Linked DNA regions of Hydrogenophilus thermoluteolus. The protein of the gene in region 2 interacts with the protein of the main gene of each other region in a pairwise test. Links are inferred from orthologs where the notes say so. Each region holds a gene or a part of one and is shown on either strand. Other genes may lie near its edges.

Region 1 (3,195 bases), 1.9 Mb from region 2 along the record:
TAGGGAGCGTGTTCCGGGTTGGCGATCGCAAAGCGCTTGACCTTGCCCGCGGCCAACGCACGGCGAAGACCGGCCAGATCGCGGTCGGCTTGGACGGGGGATCCTGGCGGCACCGCAATCCCGATCCGCCCCACCGCATAGACGACGCCCGCGTCTCGGGTCAGTCCGGAAGCGACCAGTTGGGCGATGTAGGATTCGTCCGCAGAGAGAAAAAGGTCGAACGGCGCGCCCTGTTGAATTTGGCGCGTGAAATTGCCGGAGGAACCAAAGATCAGCTTCGGCTTCGGATTCCCTTGCGCGGCGTACCGTTCGGCAACCGCATCCAACGCATATTTGAGGTCGGACGCCGCGGCAACCACCGCCGCGCGGTTCGCCGCGCCTGCGGTTGCGGCGCGTAACAGCACTGCCGGTGCAACCGCCGCCGACGCAACAGCGGACACCATCGCGGGGAAACGGCGCAGGAAATCTCGGCGGTTCAACGGGTGATCGCTCCTCGGGTCTGGTCGAGCCGTCTCGCTCTTCAGGTCTGGCCGAGCCACCGACGGAGGTGCGTCGCGAACGTCGGCCCATCGACGAAGCCCGTAACCCGGTATTGGCGCAGCTCTTCAGGGTTTCCTGGCGCGAAAAAGAGCAACGCCGGTGGACCGAAGATCTGGAAGTGGCGTAGGAACGCCTTGTCGCGCTCGCTGTTTTCGGTGACGTCCATTTTGAGCAGTGTGACGTTGCGCAGAAGCGCGACCACCTGAGGATCGGTAAAGGTGTAGCGCTCGAGCTCGATGCAGGAGATGCACCAGTCGGCACGCACATCGACCAGCACCGGACGCGTGCTGTTGGCAACGCGCGCTTCCAGTTCCTTGACGGAGCGGATGGGCTGGAATGTGAGCGCTTCGCGGTTCGCGGTCGGTATTCCCCCATTGCCGCCAGCAAAGCCTGCGAGCGGTTGCAACGGGTCGCGATTGCCCGCGAGCGCCCCCCAAAACGCCGCGACGCCGTACGCAAGAAGCAGGAGCCCGAGCGCTTTCCCCATCCGTTTCGGCCAGCGCGCACCGATGGGAAGCGGTTCAAGAGCCCCCAGCGCTACTGCCGTGCCCACCGCGAGCACCGCCCAACCGACGAGCCACCAAAGATCGGCGACCACGGGGCGAACGAGCCACCACGCGAGCGCGAGCATCACCACGCCCATTGCCGCTTTGACGCCGTTCATCCACGGGCCGCTCTTCGGAAGCAGCGCGCGCGCACCGACACCTACCGCGATGAGCGGTGCCCCCATCCCCAGCCCGAGCGCAAAGAGCGCGACGCCCCCGAACACGGCGTCACCGGTCTGGGAAACGTAGAGCAGTGCCCCGACGAGTGGCGGTGCCACGCACGGACCGACGATCAGCGCCGAAAGGACGCCCATTACCGCAACGCCGATCAGCTGCCCCCCTTGTTGGCTGCCAGCCAGTTGGTTGAGTCGGGTTTGCCAGCTCGGGGGCAGTTGCAGCTCATAGAAGCCAAAGAGCGACAGCGCAAGCGCCACGAATAGGAGCGCAAACGTGACCAGTACCGCCGGATGTTGCAACGCCGCTTGCAACATCGTCCCCGAAAGGCCCGCCGCAACCCCGGCAAGGGCGTAGGTGATCGCCATCGCCAGGACATAGGTGAGCGTGAGCCCGAGCGCCCGTACGCGCGAAATCGCTTCCCCTTGACCGACGATGATTCCGGAGAGGATCGGGATCATCGGAAAGACGCACGGCGTGAACGCAAGGAGCAACCCAAAACCGAAGAATGCGGCAAGGACTGCCGCACGGTTTTGCTGGGCGATGAACGCCGCAAGCGACCCGGCTTCGTCCGTCAAGGGTGCGGCAGCGCGTGCGAGCGGCGGTTCGCTGGTCGAAGAGGGTGCCGGCGCGGTTGCTGCGGTCGCGGAACCAGTTGGCACGCTGGCACGAGCCATGGATGGTGCCGTACCGCTCGGCGCAGCGGTGCTACTCGGGGGATTCGAATCGCTGCTGCGTGGTGCATCGGCATCCGGCGCGGTCACACTGCCGACGAGTTTCCCCAGCCATGAGCGTTGCGGTGGCGCGTCGGCGACCGTCAGCGTCTGTTCGAGCGGCGGGTAACAGACCCCGCCATTCCAGCACCCTTGACTGATCACCCGTATGCGCCACGGTGCTTCTGTCGCCGGAGCCGATTCGACCGGTACCGTGACCTTGAGGGTATCGTAGAAGACCTCCGTTTCCCCGAAAAAGTCGTCTTTTTTCCGTTTACCGGGGGGAATGGTCGGCGTTCCCAGTTGCAGCCCCGGCGTGAGCGGTTCGACGCGAATTTTGTCGCGGTAGAGGTAGTAGTCGCGCCGAATCGTGAATTCGACCGCAATCGTCTGCGCGTCGAGGCGGTACGCCTCGGCGGGGTAAGCCTCTTCGGGCGGAACTGGGTCGGCGGCGGACGCGAACGACAGAGCGCCGAATAGCAGCGCTGCCAGTACGCCGCGCGCGAGCCTACGCGGCAAAGCGCGTGCTACGACGATCAACCGCAAAAAGAACGAACATGCAGCGTGTGGCAAGAGGGGCTCCCGCGGTACGCTCAAGAGGCGATGACGCTTTGAGCGACCCATTCCAGGTAAGGTTCCGCGCCGCCAACGATCGGCAACGCGACCACCTCGGGCACCTCGTACGAGTGCAGTTCGATCACCCGCTGCGTCAAGCGCGCAAGCGCCGGTGCGGTGGTTTTGATCACCAGGAGCCACTCCGCCTCTTCGCAGCGCTCTCCTTGCCAGCGGTAGACCGAACGGATGCCGGGGATGAGGCTGCAACACGCAGCCAGCGACTCATCGACGAGCGTGCGTGCCAGGGTAAGCGCCGTGGCTTCATCGGGTGCGGTGACCAAGACCACGCGCGCGTCGGTCGCAGTCGGTTGGGGTGCGTCAGCGGCTTCACGCATCGAACCGGTCTCCTCGTCTATTCTGGGATCGGTGGCAATTCTAACCCGGCCCACGCTGCCAGCGCGGGCCACGCGGTGGTAAGCTCCATCTGCACGATCACTTCGACCGAACGGTCTTCGAGCAATTCGGGTTGGGCGGCAAGGTGCGCCGCGATGCGCGCGTCACGGGCCCGCAGCAGCGCGACGATCCAGGGTTGGACCGCTCGAATGAACGTCGTGAGCCAAATGTTCGCTGCCCAGTTGGGGTACGCGTGGGTCACGGCGAATCGGTTT
Region 2 (3,071 bases):
GCCTCTTCGTTTCCTTCGGTGAGTGGCAAGAGCTGCTCCCAGTAACGAATCGCGGTTGCCGGGTCGTCGTTCGCAGACGCGGCTGCCCCTGCGAGCGCAAGCGCGCGGGGTGATTGCGGCGCAAGTTCGACGGCCTGCTTGATCAGCTTGACCGCATCGCCGTTGAAGCCACCATTCGCCGCTGCGAGCAGTTCGCCCCAATCGAGCAAGACGTTGGGATCCGCGGGAATTTTGTCGCCAATGGCGCGCCACGTCGCCTGCACTGCCTCGGCATCTTCCAGCACCATGTAGGAGCGCGCCAGCATCCGCCACCCCGGTACATCGTCCGGTTGCTGCGCCAAGCGTTCAGCCAAGCGCGCCACCAGTTGGCGGATGCGCTCGGGCGTGATGCCGCCGTTCTGATTGACAGTGCGCGCGGCCTGCGTGGCAGCAACCACCCGGGCATCATCGGCCCATTGGGGCGATCCCACCACAAGGTAAAACGCGGCTGCGGAAAAGAGTGCCATTCCCAGCGCACCGACTGCCCACCCCGGTTGCGCTGCATCATGCACGAGCTTCTGCCCGCTATCCGGAACTTCGTCGCCGGGCGTTGCCTGCGCAGTCGTTTCCGCCGCAGCCGTCTCGGCCAAGATCCGGGCGCGAAGCTCATCGAGCGCGAGACGAAACGCGTCGTCGTCGATCCGCCCGGCGCGGTGATCGGCTTCGAGCTGCGCTTTTTCCGCCTGGAGCGCAGCAATCACGGCGTCGCGGTGGCTTACCGGCGTACGGGTTCGCACACCGCGCATGAGCGGCCACAGCACGAAGAGCAACACGCCAAGCGCGGTTGCGACACTCAAGAGTATCCATGCGGTCACGAGGATTCCTTTGCTACGCGCGTTTCCGTTTTACTGGGGGAATCACCAGCCAGCAACGCGTCGGCCTGCGCCTTGGCCGCCTCGTCGAGGGTGGCTCCCACGCCACTTTGCTGCTGGCGCCGCCGTAAGCCAGACCATAACCCGAAGAGCCCCAGCGCCGCCAATGCGAAAGGGCCGACCCAAAGCAAGAGCGTGCGCGCATCGAAAGGGGGTTCGAAGAGCACGAACTCACCATAGCGCGCAACGAGAAAATCGACGATCTCCTGTTCGCTTTTCCCTGCTTGCAGCATGGTGCGTACTTGGTTCATCAAATCGTGCGCCAATTCGGCGTTCGATTCGGCAATCGACTGGTTTTGGCAAACCACACAGCGTAGCCGGTGCCCCAAAGCCAGTGCGCGCCGTTCGAGTTCAGGATCGTGTAACGGTTGCGCGCGTTGCTCCGCGGCTGGCGCGGCAGCCCAACTCTGCGCCACCGCGCTGAAAGCAATTGCAATCAACAGCCAACCCAGCGTCGCGTCGACGCGAAAGCGGCCCGCCGCGTACCGCCTCAGGACTGCCAACAGAGACTGCACGCACCGCCTCATGACCCCTCCTGGAGCGCCAACCATTTGGCGCGCAACTGATCCTGCCAAACTTCTGGTGTGATCGGCCCGATGTGCTTGTAGCGGATCACCCCTTTGGCGTCGATGAAGAAGGTTTCGGGCGTGCCATAGACGCCGTAATCGATCGCAGCACGGCCGGTGAGATCAACTACCAGATCGGCGTAGGGGTCGCCGCCCGTTTTCAGCCACGCGCCAATACGCTGCCACGCCAATTGCGCTTCGGCTTCCGGAGACAATTTGCGCGCGTCGAGTCCGGCATCGCCGCGAATCTCTTTATAGTTGAAGCCGATGATGCGCACCCCCTCTTGTTTGAGGCGCATCAGCATCGGGTGCTCTTGGCGGCACGAAACGCACCACGTCGCCCAGACGTTGAGCAAATAGGGCTTTCCTGCCCATGCCGCAGGCGTCACGGTGACAGCGGGTTCCGCAAAGCGCGGCAAGGTGAAATGGGGCGCGGGTTTGCCAATGAGTGGAGACGGGATCTCACGGGGGTTCAGGCGAAAGCCAACCGCAAAGAGCACGACGAGCCCCAGGAACACCACCAGCGGTACCACATATTTCCAGCGCATCAATAGGCTCCTCTTCGAAGTCGCAACCCCGCTACGAGCGAACGATCCCACTCAAACCAATCGCCACCGCGATCGACAACGGCGGTCACACCCGCACCCCCACTGCGCCAGCAGGTACCGCCAGATGGGCCCGTTGCCGCCGGTAGCGGCGGTCGAGCGCGGCAACGGCCCCACCCACCGCCATCAGCAACGGGCCAAGCCAGAGAAAGAGCACCATCGGCTTATAGAAGAGCATCACCACCCACTCACTTTCGTTCACCGGGTCGCCCAGCGATACGTAGATGTCCCGCCGCCATGTGGTGTCGATTGCCGCTTCGGTCATCGGCATCGCGGAGAAATGGTAGTTGCGTTTTTCGGGGTGCAGCACCGCGACGGGTTTTCCGTCCGCTGTCGTGACCACGATCGTCCCACGCATCGCGGTGTAGTTCGGCCCTGGTTTTTCTTCGACGCCTTGGAAGCGGAACCGATAGCTGGCCAGCTCCGCGACCTGCCCCGGCGCCATTTTGACGTCGAGCCGCGCTTCGAACGCACCCAGGAGGGTCGCACCCATGATGAAGACGCCAACGCCCAAATGGGCCAACCACATCCCCCACCACGAACCGGGGATGCGGGAGAGCCGCTCAGAAATGCTCTGACCTTCCGCGCGGTTCTGCAGCCGCTCCCAGAGTAACCGGGCACTGCCCCAAGTGACCCAGAGCGTGAGCCAGAGCCCCAGCCACGCGCGCAAGGTCACGTGGTCGGCCGCCGCCAGCAACGCCAGCGCCGCCGATGCCGTCACCACGAAATCGAGCACCAGGCGCTTGCTCAGCCGTCGCCAATCGTCCTGTTTCCAGCGCAAGAACGGGGATATCGCCATGAAGAACACCGCTGGTGTCATCAGCGGGACGAAGACCGCAACGAAGTAGGGTTCGCCCACTGAGAGCTTGCCAAGCCCCAACGCATCCATCAACAGCGGATAGACGGTGCCCAACAGGACGGCAAGCGCCGCCGCACTCATCAAGACGTTATTGACCAGAAGCGTCGCTTCCCGCGAAAACCAACCGAAC

The links.
Region 1: the proteins of HPTL_RS00960 (region 2) and dsbD interact in binary tests that used the Escherichia coli proteins (3 or more experiments, as listed by UniProt). The link is inferred for Hydrogenophilus thermoluteolus from one-to-one orthologs.

The regions. Positions count from the first base shown.
Region 1 is NZ_AP018558.1:2,148,558-2,151,752, reverse strand. What follows is about bases 34-2,913. They hold dsbD (protein-disulfide reductase DsbD), read right to left. Parts: upstream 2,546-2,913; coding sequence 521-2,545; downstream 34-520. Other genes in these bases: cutA (divalent-cation tolerance protein CutA), read right to left, coding at 2,566-2,913; modA (molybdate ABC transporter substrate-binding protein), read right to left, coding at 34-479. In the rest of the region: more of modA, read right to left, coding at 1-33; more of cutA, read right to left, coding at 2,914-2,922; HPTL_RS10445 (DUF6969 family protein), read right to left, coding at 2,940-3,195. UniProt on the Escherichia coli protein: Required to facilitate the formation of correct disulfide bonds in some periplasmic proteins and for the assembly of the periplasmic c-type cytochromes.
Region 2 is NZ_AP018558.1:210,488-213,558, reverse strand. Bases 231-2,986 are described here. They hold HPTL_RS00960 (DsbE family thiol:disulfide interchange protein), read right to left. Parts: upstream 2,026-2,986; coding sequence 1,435-2,025; downstream 231-1,434. Other genes in these bases: HPTL_RS00955 (heme lyase CcmF/NrfE family subunit), read right to left, coding at 2,111-2,986; HPTL_RS00965 (cytochrome c-type biogenesis protein), read right to left, coding at 851-1,438; ccmI (c-type cytochrome biogenesis protein CcmI), read right to left, coding at 231-854. In the rest of the region: more of ccmI, read right to left, coding at 1-230; more of HPTL_RS00955, read right to left, coding at 2,987-3,071. UniProt on the Escherichia coli protein: Involved in disulfide bond formation. Catalyzes a late, reductive step in the assembly of periplasmic c-type cytochromes, probably the reduction of disulfide bonds of the apocytochrome c to allow covalent linkage with the heme.